Regions from separate parts of the Delftia sp. BGA-UO-ETr-SB1 genome, predicted to be linked through region 2. Evidence: predicted binding sites of a transcription regulator. Region 2 holds the regulator's gene; the other holds the start of a gene.
What was found. Region 2 encodes FNR, which switches genes on or off when oxygen is low (the NO sensors DNR and NnrR bind a similar motif). Its sites were predicted from a motif close to TTGATNNNNATCAA; they were not measured.

Region 1: AC57B5_RS05740 (3-hydroxybenzoate 6-monooxygenase) is a predicted target of FNR. The motif match lies at 5,248-5,261, and genes of this name have one in related genera.

Annotation. Positions count from the first base shown of each region.
Region 1 is NZ_JCAQOW010000004.1:1,155,199-1,161,814, forward strand. Features, by position in the region: gene AC57B5_RS05715 (flavin-dependent oxidoreductase) at 1-319, shown strand, start outside; gene AC57B5_RS05720 (Bug family tripartite tricarboxylate transporter substrate binding protein) at 334-1,371, opposite strand; gene maiA (maleylacetoacetate isomerase) at 1,488-2,129, opposite strand; gene AC57B5_RS05730 (fumarylacetoacetate hydrolase family protein) at 2,149-2,856, opposite strand; gene AC57B5_RS05735 (cupin domain-containing protein) at 2,895-3,932, opposite strand; gene AC57B5_RS05740 (3-hydroxybenzoate 6-monooxygenase) at 3,949-5,157, opposite strand; gene AC57B5_RS05745 (MarR family winged helix-turn-helix transcriptional regulator) at 5,362-5,898, shown strand; gene AC57B5_RS05750 (LysR family transcriptional regulator) at 5,913-6,616, shown strand, end outside.
Region 2 is NZ_JCAQOW010000004.1:160,961-167,576, forward strand. Features, by position in the region: gene ccoP (cytochrome-c oxidase, cbb3-type subunit III) at 1-819, shown strand, start outside; gene ccoG (cytochrome c oxidase accessory protein CcoG) at 897-2,351, shown strand; gene AC57B5_RS01245 (FixH family protein) at 2,409-2,723, shown strand; gene AC57B5_RS01250 (hypothetical protein) at 2,903-3,190, shown strand; gene fnr (fumarate/nitrate reduction transcriptional regulator Fnr) at 3,272-3,991, opposite strand; gene hemN (oxygen-independent coproporphyrinogen III oxidase) at 4,154-5,536, shown strand; gene AC57B5_RS01265 (sulfite exporter TauE/SafE family protein) at 5,542-6,258, shown strand; gene AC57B5_RS01270 (cyclic di-GMP phosphodiesterase) at 6,328-6,616, shown strand, end outside.

The sequences.
Region 1 (6,616 bases), 990 kb from region 2:
GTATCCGCGCGGCTCTAACGGCTCGGCCCAGGCCATGCGCGATGCGCGGGTGCTGGCCGACCTGCTGGCCGCCGACCCGCAAGGCGACCCGCTGGCGCTGCTGGCCGCCTATGAGGCCAGCCGCCTGCCCGCCACCAGCCAGGTGGTGCTGACCAACCGCTCCACGCCGCCCGACTTCATCATCATGAAGGCGGACGAACTCAGCGGCGGCCAGCCCTTCGGCCATATCGACGAGCTGATCAGCCAGGACGAGCTGCGTGCCATTGCCCGCCATTACGAGCAGGTGGCGGGGTTTGCGAATCCGCAGTCCCAGGGTTGAGGCAGGCGGCGGGCTCAATCCAGGCTGATATTCGCCTTCTGGATCAGCAGCTTGTACTGGTCCGCCTTGGTCCTTGCGAATTTCTCCATCTCCGGCACCTCCCAGGTGATGGGCTGGAAGGCGAAGGTGGCGAATTTCTCGCGCACCTGCGGGTCCTGCAGCACGGCGACCACGTCGGCATGGATCCTGTCGCGCAGGGCGGCGTCCACGCCCTTGGGCGCCAGCAGGGAGACGAAGGAGTTCACGATCAGGTCGGCGGGGCCGCCCGATTCGGCCACGGTGGGCACGTCGGGCATCTGGGCGATGCGCTGGGGCGCGGCCACGGCCAGGTAGCGGATCTTGCCGGATTTGTAGATGCCCTGGCTGGAGGGAATGCTGGCAAAGCTCCAGGCCGGATCGCCATTGGCCACCGAGGTGTAGAGCTGGCTGACCTCGCGGTAGGGCACATGGGTCATCTTGCTGCCGGTCAGGAAGTCCAGCCATTCACCGCCCAGGTGGCCGGGGCTGCCCACGCCCCAGGAGCCGTAGCTGACCTTGCCGGGCTCGGACTTGGCCGTCTTGATCAGGTCGCCCATGCTTTTCCAGGGCGAGTTCGTGGGCACGGCCACGAAGAAGGGCGTGAGGAACAGGGGCGCCACCGGGTCGAAATGCTGCAGCGGATGGAAGTTGCGCTGCTTGTAGAGGTAGGGCAGGGCGGAGATGTGTTCGCTGTCGAGCTGCAGCAGGGTGTAGCCGTCGGGCTTGGCGCGGCGTGCGGCTTCGATGGCGACAAAGCCGCCGCCGCCTGGGCGGTTGTCCACGGTCACGCCCTGCTTCCAGCGCGCGGCCAGTTTTTCTCCCACGATGCGCAGCACGGCGTCAGGGCCGCTGCCCACGGCAAAGGCCGTGATCACGGTGACGGGGCGCGTGGGAAAGCTGGCGGTGCTGCTGGAGCCTGCCTGTGCCCAGGCGCAATGCAGCGGGGCGATGGAAGCCAGCAGCAGGGCGGCGCCTGCAAGGGCCTTGCGGCGGGAGGGGGCGGCGCCGAGGCGGTTGGATGGGGATGCTTTCACAGTCTGTCTCCTGTTGGATCTGCTTTTTTCACTGCTTGCAATGCCCCGGTCCTTCTGGCGAGGACTCGGGGCGAGGTAGGGCTGCCGGCAAAGGCGCGGCGGGGTTCAGGCGAGGTTCAGCCGGCGTCAGGCTGGGCCAGGGGCGCGGCCTGTGCAAAGGCGGGCAGGGCCGCGCAGGCCCTGTCCACAGCGCTGATCAGCGGCCAGCGGTCCAGGTCCACGCCAAAGCGGCGTGCGCTTTCGATCTGGGGCACCAGGTAGACATCGGCCAGCGTGGGTGCGTGGCCGAAGCAGAAGTCGCCGCGCTGCGTGTCGCGTGCCAGCAGGGCCTCGATGGCGTCGAAGCCGTCGGCAATCCAGGTGGCGCACCAGGCGTTGATGGCGGCCTCGTCCGCACCGAACTGGCGACGCAGGGTCTGCAGGATGCGGCGGTTGTTGATGGGATGCACGTCGCAGCCCACAATGGCGGCCAGCGCGCGCACCTGGGCGCGGTCCTCGGGGTCGGCGGGCAGCAGCGGCGGCTCGGGGTGGCGCTCTTCCAGCCATTCGATGATGGCCGGCGACTGGATCAGCGTGCGGCCATCGTCCAGCGTCAGCGCCGGCACCAGGCCCTGCGGGTTGACCTGCTTGAACGGCGCCTGGGCCTGCTCGTCCACGCGCAGGTCCACGGGGAAGTAGTCAGGGCGCAGGCCCTTGAGGTTGAGCGCGATGCGCAGGCGGTGCGAGGTGCCGCTGCGGAAAAAGCTGTAGAGCTTCATGGTGGTGGTCTCCCCGGTCTTATTCGGGCTGGCCCACGGTGAGCGCGATCTCGCCCACGCCCTGCACATGGCCGGTGATGCGGTCGCCCGGCAGCACGGCGCCCACGCCTTCGGGCGTGCCCGTGTAGATGAGGTCGCCGGGCTGCAGGTGATAGAACAGCGAGAGGTCGGCAATGATTTCGCGGATGTTCCAGATCAGCTTGTCCACGTCGGACTGCTGCCTGGTCTCGCCATTGACGGCCAGTGCAATGGCGCCGGATTCGATCACCTGGCCCGGCATGGGCACGATCTCGCTGGCCACCGAGGACTGCTCCACATCCTTGCCCAGGTCCCAGGGCCGGCCCTTGTCGCGCGCCACCAGCTGCAGGTCGCGGCGCGTCATGTCCAGGCCGCAGGCGTAGCCGTAGATGTGTTCATGCGCCTGGTCCGCCGCAATGCGAAAGCCCGCCTTGCCGATGGCCACCACCAGTTCCATCTCGAAGTGGTAGTTGTTCGTCTCGGGCGGGTAGGCCACGGTGGCGCCTGATTCGGTCAGGGTGGAGGGGGCCTTGGTGAAGTAGAAGGGGCGCTCCACGCTCTTGTCCACCGGGCGGCCCATCTCGACGGCATGGGCGTGGTAGTTGCGGCCCACGAAGAACAGGCGGTTCACGGGCAGGCGCTGCGTGCTGCCGCGCACGGGCAGGGATTGGACGGGGGGCGGGGTCCAGAGGTATTGAGGGGCGGTCATGGTATTGGCGATGAGGGAGTAAAGAGAAATCGGAGGATTCAAGGCCGGACTTCGTAGAGGCCCAGCTTTCGGTGCAAAGGCGCCTCGTCGGCCAGGAAGAGGAAGGCGGGCTCGCTGGCGCTGGCATTGGCCAGCGTGGCGGGCGCCCAGCCGGGCACGCAGCAGGTGTCGGCCGGGGCCAGGTCGAAATGGCGGTCCACGGCGGCCACGCTGGCGCCGCCCTCGATGACATGGAACACGCAGGCCGGCGAGCGCGCGGGCAGCTGCAGCGTCTGGCCCGGGCGCAGCATCAGCGCGTAGAAGCCCAGGATGTTTTCGCAGTCGGCCCCGGTCTCGGGGTTGGTGTAGGCCAGCTGCACGCAGTCCAGGTCCGGCCGGTCGGCGGCCAGCTCCAGCAGCGCGGCGCGCGCGTCCTTCCAGGGGTAGCGCAGCATGGGGTAGGCCTTGGCGCTGCGGGCGAACACCTGCGTGGGTGCCAGGCCGCCGCGCGCATACGCCCGGTCGCCACGGCCGGGCAGGGCGGGCTGGCGCGGGCCGTCCACGTGGTAGGTGACTTCCAGGTAGTAGGCCAGGGGCAGGTCCAGCACATCGAGCCAGACCACGGGCTCGTCGCCGTCATGGCCATGCTCGTGCCACAGGCCCGTGGGTGTGAGGATCAGGTCGCCGCGCTCCATGGGGCATTTCTCGCCATCGACCAGGCTCCATGCGCCCTGGCCTTCCACCACCATGCGCACGGCATTGGGCGTGTGGCGGTGCGAGGGCGCCCACTCGCCGGGCAGCAGCAGCTGCATGCCCAGGTAGATGGAGGAGCTGGCCTGCATCTTCTCCAGCCCATGGCCGGGGTTGGCCAGCACCAGCACGCGGCGCTCGGCCTTTTCGATGGGCGTCAGCTCGCCGGCCTGCATGAGCAGCGGGCGGATGGACTGGTAGGGCCAGGCGATGGGCTGGGTGCGCGGGCGCGGCGTGTGCGGCGGCATCACGTTGCGCAGGCTGGGCCACAGCGGCACCAGGTTGTTGCGCGTGAGTTCGTCGCGGTAGTCCTGGGGCAGGTCTTCCAGGCGGCCAAGTTCTTGCATGGCGGTCTCCTTGTGTTCAGTCTTCGGCGAGGCAGGTTTCGGCCTTCCAGCCGTACAGCCATTCCATGGCGTCGTAGAAACGCTGGGGCGTGCGGCCCTTCCAGAGGTCGTTGCGCACCAGGCGCTCCACGCCGCTGGCGTGGAAGATGCGGCCCATCTCGCGCGCGGACAGCACCACGCGCGCCGTGCGGGCAATGCGCGATCGCTCGTACAGCCGCAGCGCCTGCGGCCAGTCGTTGCCGCAGCGCTTGAGCGCCTGGCCCAGCGTCACCGCGTCTTCCAGCGCCATGCAGGCGCCCTGGGCGATGTACTGCAGGGTAGGGTGTGCCGCATCGCCCAGCAGCGTGGCGCGGCCGAAGCTCCACTGGCCAATGGGCTCGCGGTCGGCCGTGGCCCAGCGCTTCCAGCTTTTGGGCAGGTCTATGAGCTGGCGCGCGCGCGGGCAGCAGTCGCTGTAGTAGCTTTGCACCTCTTGGCGGCTGCCTTCGCGCACGCCCCATTCCTCCTGCTCGCGGCTGTGGAAGGTGACGACCACGTTGTATTGCTCGCCGCCGCGCAGCGGGTAGTGCACCAGGTGGTAGTTGGGGCCGACCCAGATGCTGGCCGCATTCCAGCGCAGGTCCTCGGGGAAGTCGTTCTTCTCCACCACGGCGCGGTACACCACGTGGCCGGAGACACGCGCCGCATCGCCCACATACTGCTGGCGCACCACGGACTTCACCCCATCGGCGCCGATCAGCGCCTGGCCCACATGGACCTGGCCGTGCTGGTCGCGCACGGTGACGGTGTCGCCCTCCTGCTGCACGGCTTCGATGCGGGTGCCTGTCAGCGTCTCGATATGGCCGTGGGCGCGCGCGCCTTCAAGCAGCGAGGTGTGGATGTCGGCGCGGTGGATCACCGCATACGGGTTGCCGAAGCGGGCACGAAACGCCTCGCCCGTGGGAATGCGGCCGACCAGCCGCTCATCGAGCGCGTCGTGCATCACCATCTCGTCGGTATAGACCGCGCGGCCACGGGCCAGCTCGCCAATGCCCAGCGCGTCGAAGCCCGCGAATGCGTTGGGCCCCAGCTGTATGCCGGCGCCGATCTCGCCCAGCTGCGGCGCCTGCTCCAGCACCTTGACGGCGAATCCCTGGCGCGCCAGGGCCAGCGCGGCCGCCACGCCGCCAATGCCGCCGCCTGCCACAAGAACGGGCAGCGCCCGGGAAGAAATGCTGGTGCTCATGGATGTCCTGTGCTTCGTGGTGCGTGTCGGCAGCCTGCGGGCCAGCTGCGTCGAGAATAATTAAACAGTATGCTGACGATAAGTGTAGTGTTGATTTGCGTCAGGCCAGCCTGGGGTTTCCCTGGGTGCAGGCAAAACGGTGATGGACTGCGTGTTCAGTTGAATCACCTGTCTGCCAGCCAAGGCCAACGGAGGGCGCGGTTCATGCGAACATCTGCGCTTGCCCGCAGGGACCCGGAAAAGAGCGCAATGGCCATGGACTACCAACCCGCAGAACTAGAAAACTACCCCGGCTACCACATCCGCCGCCTGCAGCAGATCGCGGTGGCCGTCTTCATGGAGGAGACCCAGGAGTTCGGCGTGACCCCCGTGCAGTACGCGGCGCTGTCGGCCGTGCTGCGCCAGCCCGGCGTGGACCAGCGCACGCTGGCGCGGATGATCGGCTTCGATACCTCGACCATTGGCAGCGTCATCGACCGGCTGGAGGCGCGCGGCCTCATGGTGCGCAACACCAGCCCGGCCGACCGGCGCGTGCGCCTGCTGTCGGTCACCGCGGAAGGCGCCGCGCTGCTGGCCGCTGCCGAGCCCTCGGTGCTGCGGGCCCAGCAGCGCATGCTGGAGCCGCTGCCGCAGGAGCAGCGGGGCCTGTTCATGGACATGATGGCCGTCCTGGTGCGGCAAAACGACGAGCTGGCGCGTGCGCCCAGCACGCTAGCCGCGCGCCGCGCCGCAGCCGACTGAGGCGGCCTCGACCCATGGACTGGGACCACCTGAGATTCTTTGGCGAGCTGGCGCGCAGCGGCAGCATGGCCGCCGCTGCGCGGCAACTGGGCGTGGAGCACACCACGGTGTCGCGCCGCATCCAGGCCCTGGAAAAGCAGCTGGGGGCCGTGCTCTTCGAGCGCGAAGCGGGCCAATGGCGGCCCACGGAGGCCGGCCGACAGTTGCTGGGCGTGGCAGACGCCATGCAGCGCGCCGCCGCCGGGCTGGAGCGCATGCCGCTGGCGGCCGAATCCACCAGCCAGGGTCCGTCGGGCCTGGTGCGTGTGGGCGCCACAGAGGGCTTCGGCACCCAGCTGCTGGCCCCGCAACTGGCCGCGCTGACGCAGCGCCATCCGCTGCTGAGCATCGACCTGCTGGCCCTGCCGCGCCTGCTGCACCTGTCGCGGCGCGAGGCCGACATCGTCATCTCGCTGGAGCGCCCCACGCGCGGCTCGGCCGTGGTCACCAAGCTCACCGACTACCGGCTGTTCCTCTACGGCCAGCGCGAATACCTTGCGCGCCGCCCCCTGGTGGCGCGCACCGAGGACCTGCGCCACCACAGCTTCATCCACTATGTGGACGACCTGCTGTTCACGCGCGAGCTGCAGCTGCTGTCCACCCTGTTCCAGCCCGAGCGCTTTGCCTTTCGCAGCACCAGCATCACCGCCCAGTACGAGGCCGTGCGCGCCGGCGCCGG
Region 2 (6,616 bases):
AAGAAGGTGGTCCCCTCGGCCGACAACACCACGGGCCACGTCTGGGACGAGGACCTGCGCGAGCTGAACAACCCCATGCCCAAGTGGTGGATGTGGCTGTTCATCATCACCTCGGTGTTCGGCTTCGCCTACCTGGCGGCCTATCCGGGCCTGGGCTCGTTCGCGGGCAAGCTGGGCTGGACGCAGCTGGGCGCCTATGAAAACGAGATGGCCAAGGCCCGCGCGGACCTGGAGCCGCTGTACGCCAAGTTCACGAGCATGAGCACCGAAGACATGGCCAAGGACCCCCAGGCCATGGCCATCGGCGAGCGCCTGTTCATGAACAACTGCGCACAGTGCCACGGCTCGGATGCACGCGGCGGCAAGAGCTTCCCCAACCTGACCGATGGCGACTGGCTGCATGGCGGCACGCCCGAGAAGATCAGGGAAACCATCACGGGCGGCCGCATCGGCATCATGCCGCCCATGGCCGCTGCCGTCGGCACGCCCGACGATGTGCGCAATCTCTCGCACTATGTGCTGAGCCTGTCGGGCAGCCCGCACGACTCGCTCAAGGCTTCGCTGGGCAAGTCCAAGTTCACGGCCTGCGCTGCCTGCCACGGCATGGACGGCAAGGGCAACCAGGCCCTGGGCGCGCCCAACCTGACCGATGACATCTGGCTGCACGGCTGGGGCGAGGCCGCCATCACGGCCATGATCAACAACGGCAAGCACAACGAGATGCCTGCCCAGAAGGACAAGCTGACCGAGGCGCAGATCGCGGTGCTTGCTTCCTATGTCTGGGGCATGTCGCACAAAGACGGCGCAGTCCGTCAGTAAGCACGGGGGCGGCGCTGCGGCGCCGCCTTTTTGCGTTTTGAGTTTTCAGATATTTCAAAAAAACAAAGGAACCCACCATGAAGCCCGAGAGCGGGGATGACACCGGGAAGCCTCCCCGCAAAGTCATTCCGATCACGCCGGCCACGCCTGATCCGGGCGAGCTGGTGTCGATGTTCGAGTCGGAAAAGAAGGTCTACCCGCGCTCCATCAGCGGTGTCTTCGCACGCTGGCGATGGGCCCTGGTGTTTCTTACCCAACTGGTTTTCTACGGCCTGCCCTGGCTGGAGTGGGGCCAGCGCCAGATGGTGCTGTTCGACCTCGGAACGCGGCGCTTCTATCTCTTCGGGCTGGTGCTGTACCCGCAGGACTTCATCTACCTGGCGGGCCTGCTGATCATCTCGGCGCTGGCATTGTTCCTGTTCACGGCCGTGGCCGGGCGCCTGTGGTGCGGCTTCTCGTGCCCGCAGACGGTCTATACCGAGATCTTCATGTGGGTGGAGCGCAAGGTCGAAGGCGACCGCAGCGCGCGCATGCGGCTGGACAAGAACGGCTGGACCTTCGAGAAGGCCTGGAAGAAGTCGCTCAAGCAGTTGCTGTGGATCGCCATTGCGCTGTGGACCGGCTTCACCTTCGTGGGCTACTTCGTGCCCATCCGCGAACTGGGCGGCGAGCTGCTGGCGCTGCAGGGCAGCTGGCAGATGTTCTGGGTGCTGTTCTACGGCTTTGCCACCTATGGCAACGCGGGCTACATGCGCGAGCAGGTCTGCAAGTACATGTGCCCCTATGCGCGCTTTCAGAGCGCCATGTTCGACCGGGACACCATGATCGTCAGCTACGACACGGGCCGGGGCGAGCCGCGTGCGCCGCGCACCAAGAAGGTGGACTACAAGGCCCAGGGCCTGGGCGACTGCATCGACTGCAAGATGTGCGTGCAGGTCTGCCCCGTGGGCATCGACATCCGCAACGGCCTGCAATACGAATGCATTGGCTGCGGCCTGTGCATAGACGCCTGCAATTCCATCATGGACAAGATGGAGTACCCGCGCGGCCTGATCCGCCTGACCACGCAGAACGCCATGGCCGGCCTGTGGCGGCGTGCCCAGGTGCTGCGCCGCATCTTCCGTCCGCGCGTGCTGATCTACTCGGCCGTGCTGATCGGCTTGAGCGTGGCCATGATCGTGAGCCTTGCGCTGCGCCAGTCGGTCAAGGTGGACGTGATCCGCGACCGCGCCTCGCTGTCGCGCATCGTGGCGGGCGGCAAGCTGGAGAATGTCTACCGCCTGCAGATCATGAATGCCACCGAGCAGGCCCAGCGCTACCGCATCAGCGCCCATGGCCTCGATGGGCTGGAGCTGGCGTCCGAGCAGGAAGTCGAGGTCGGCCCGGCCGAGACGCGCGGCATTGCGGCGCGCCTGCAGATTCCCTACGGTTCGGCCGAGCCGGGCTCGCACACCGTATTCTTCGATATCGATGCCGTGCATTCAGGCGCGGGACGCGCGTCCGAAAAGGCCGTCTTCCTGGTGCCCCGGTGATGTTCCTGGCAGGCGCGGCACGGTCCGCGCCTGCCGCCTGAAAGAAAGAGGTTTCCCATGTCTTCCAGTCCCGCAGTGTCCGCGCCCGCGCAGGCTCCCTCGCACCCCGACGCCGGCAAGCCCTGGTGGAAGTTCGGCCATGTCTGGCTGGTGGTGGCCGGCCCGGCGGCCGTGGTGGTCGCTGCCGTGATCACGGCCATCATCGCCATCAATGGCGCCGATCCCGTGATCGACCCCGACTACTACCGCAACGGCATCACGATCAACGAGCGTGCCGATGGCATGCGCGAAGTGCCCAAGAGCATGGCGCCCGCCGTCACCGGCCGCAACCATGCGGCCACGCCCGCGCACGATCACCCCACGGACCGCTGATCGCCGTGCACCCCTGCAAGAGGCCGCAGTCGCGGCCTTTTTGCATGGCGGATCGCATCTCCGGCATGCGCGACGGGTGAGGGTTTCCTACAGGCGTGCAGGGCGCTGCGGGGCTTGGCGCCATGCGTTGGCGCGGCGCACAATGAAGGCGACCCCTCGACAGCACAAGGAGATCGCTGATGTTGGCCCAACGCTGGATGTGGATTGCCTGGCCTGCCTTTCTGGCAGCCGCCGTGATGGAGATGCTGGTTTTTGCCTTTGTGGACCCGCTGGAGCTGCATTGGCTCGGCGACCTGGGCTGGTCGCGCCAGGGCATCTACACGCTGGCCTTCTTCGCCTTCTGGGGCGTGACCATGCTCTCCAGCCTGATGACCACCATGCTGGGCCGCTCGGCCCGCGATCTCAATGACGGCGTGGTCTCCGAGCCCGACCCGGACCTGGCCATGCAGGGGCTGGGGCGGGACTGAGCGAGAGCCCGCCGCAATGAACAAGGCCCGCTGTCGCGGGCCTTGTTCATTGGCGGATGAATGCTTGCCGCCCTCGCAGGCTCACTGGCACTGCTGGCTGTTGACGATGCGCTTGAGCGCCTCCGTGTCCAGGATGCGCAGATGGCGCTGGCGCACCTCGATGATGTTGTCGTCCGCGAACTTGGAGAAGGTGCGGCTCACCGTCTCCAGCTTCAGGCCCAGGTAGCTGCCGATTTCCTCGCGCGTCATGCGCAGCACCAGTTCCGACTTGGAAAAGCCCCGCGCATGCAGGCGCTGCACCAGGTTGAGCACGAAGGCGGCCAGGCGCTCCTCGGCGCGCATGCTGCCCAGCAGCAGCATCACGCCGTGTTCGCGCACGATCTCGCGGCTCATGACCTTGTGCACATGGTTTTGCAGGGCCGTGACCTCGCGCGACAGGTCTTCCAGCTTGTCGAAGGGCATGACGCAGACTTCGGCGTCTTCCAGCGCGACGGCATCGCAGGTGTGGTGGTCGTTGACGATGCCGTCCAGGCCGATGATCTCGCCGGCCATCTGAAAGCCCGTGACCTGGTCGCGTCCGTCCTCGGTGGCCACGCAGGTCTTGAAGAAGCCGGTGCGGATGGCGTACAGCGAGGTGAATGTCTCGCCGTTGCGAAACAGCAGGCCTCCGCGCTTGACCTTGCGGCGCGTGGCCACGATGTCGTCGATGCGCTGCATCTGCTCGGCATCCAGGCCCATGGGCATGCACAGTTCGCGCAGGTTGCAGTTGGAGCAGGAGGCTTTGATGGTCTGAAGGTTCATGGAGTGATAAACATCAGCGGCACACAGCGTGCCGGCGGTGACCTCGTGGATTGCGATGAGTTGGATCAAATTGTCGCAGCAGTCCCTCAAACAACTCTTGATATGAGTCAAGGACATGACCGATGTGCTGCGGCACAGTCGAGGTATTAGAGGAAAAAACCCATGACCGCTGTCACCCCAGAGCTGCTGCGTCGCTTTGACGTACCGGGGCCCCGATACACCTCGTTCCCTACCGCCGACCGCTTTGTCGAGGCCTTTGGTGCAGAGGACTATATCCTGGCGCTGCAACAACGCAAATCGAGTACCGCAGCGCGTGCCATGCCTTTGTCGCTGTATGTGCACGTGCCCTTTTGCGAGTCGCTTTGCTACTACTGCGCCTGCAACAAGATCGTGACGCGCCACCACGATCGCGCCGCCGTCTACCTGGACTACCTGGCGCGCGAGATGGCCTTGCACACGGCCCATTGCGGCAAGGGCCAGACCGTCAGCCAGCTGCACCTGGGCGGCGGCACGCCCACCTTCTTCTCCGACGACGAGCTGCGCACGCTGATGGGCCTGTTGCGCGAGCATTTCAAGCTGGAGCCGGGTGGCGAGTACTCCATCGAGGTCGATCCGCGCACCGTCAGCGTCGAGCGCCTGGCCGTGCTCAAGGAGCTGGGCTTCAACCGCCTGAGCTTCGGCGTGCAGGACTTCGACGAACAGGTGCAGATCGCCGTGCACCGCGTGCAGCCGGCAGAGCAGGTGTTCGAGCTGGTGGCGGCCGCGCGGCAGCTGGGCTTTGCCTCCATCAACGTGGACCTGATCTACGGCCTGCCCAAGCAGACGCCCGAATCCTTCGAGCGCACGCTGGCCCAGGTCAACGCGCTGCGGCCCGACCGCATCGCGCTCTATGCCTATGCCCACCTGCCCGAGCGCTTCAAGCCGCAGCGGCGCATTGCGGCCGAGGATCTGCCCCAGGGGGCCGACAAGCTGGCCATGCTGTCGCGTTCCATCGCCGCGTTCATGGACGGTGGCTATGTCTACGTGGGCATGGACCACTTCGCCCTGCCCGAGGACTCGCTGGCCGTGGCCAAGCGCCAGGGCCGGCTGCACCGCAACTTCCAGGGCTACAGCACCCAGCCCGACTGCGACCTGATTGCGCTGGGCGTGTCGGCCATCGGCAAGGTGGGTGCCAGCTACAGCCAGAACGCCAAGACGCTGGAGGAGTACTACGACGCCATCGACGCCAGCCACCTGCCCGTGGTGCGGGGCCTGGCGCTGTCGCGCGACGACCTGGTGCGCCGCGCCGTCATCATGGCCATCATGTGCCAGGGCGCCGTGCTGTTCGAGCCCATGGAGCAGGCATGGCTGCTGGGCTTTCGCGAGTACTTCGCGCCCGAGATGGCGGCCCTGGAGGACCTGCAGGCCAAGGGCCTGGTGCAGATCAGCGACGAGGGCTTCCAGGTCACTCCCATGGGCTGGTACTTCGTGCGCGGCGTGGCCATGCTGTTTGACCGATATCTGCAGGCGGACAAGAACCGGGCGCGGTTTTCGAGGATCATCTAGGCCCCATGCTGTTGTCGCTGCTCTGGACCGCTTTGATCATGGGGCTCGTCGGCGGGCCCCATTGCCTTGCCATGTGCGCTGCGCCCTGCGGCGTGGTCACGGGTGGGGCGGGGCAGGGCGGCGGCTCGCAGGTGGTGGCAGTGCATGGATTGCAAAGCCGGCTGTGGCTGCGCACGGCGCTGTTCCACGGCGGCCGTCTGGCCGGCTATGCCAGCCTGGGCGCTGCCTCGGCCCTGGCCATGGAGAGCCTGTCCTGGATCACCAGCCAGACCACGGCGCTGCAGCCGTTCTGGACGCTGACCCATGTCGCCGTGATGGCCTGGGGCCTTGCCATGATGGTGCAGGCCCGCCAGCCCGCCTGGCTGGAGTCTGCCGGCCGCGCTGCCTGGCGGCGCGTGCAGCCCTGGGTGTCGGCGCCGGGCGGCACGTTGGCGGCAGGCTATGCCTGGGCGCTCATGCCTTGCGGACTGCTGTATTCGGCCGTGCTGGTCGCCGCGCTCAGCGGCGGCCCGTTGCAGGGCGCGCTGGCCATGGCGGCCTTTGGCGTGGGCAGCGGGCTGTGGCTGGTGGCCGGCCCCTGGCTGTGGCGGCTGGGCCGGCAGCGCCTGAACGGCCTGCGCGCCGAATGGGGCACGCGCCTGGCCGGCCTGATGCTGGTGGGCGTGGCCGTCTGGGCGCTGTGGATGGACCTGATCTACAAGCCCAGCCTCTGGTGCCGTTGAGCAACAGCTGAGGCCAGACTTGGCACCTGGGGCCGCGGATTGGCTGCGAGGCCCTCAGAACTGGAGATAATGCCCGAATCATCGGCTTACATATTGCCGATTCCTTCAGCCTCGGGGCCGTTGCCGCGCGTGAACCATTCCGTCCTCATCGATATCCGAGACCTCCGTCCGGGCATGTTTGTCCAGCTCGATGTTGGGTGGCTGAACCATCCCTTTCCGGTCAGCAGCTTCAAGATCACCTCCAGCGCACAGATCCAGACCCTGAAATCCCTGGGCCTGGAGGTGGTGCGCTGTGTCCCGCACAAAAGCGACACCTGGCCCGCCGAGGTGCGCACCCCGCCGCCGCAGGAGCTGCCGC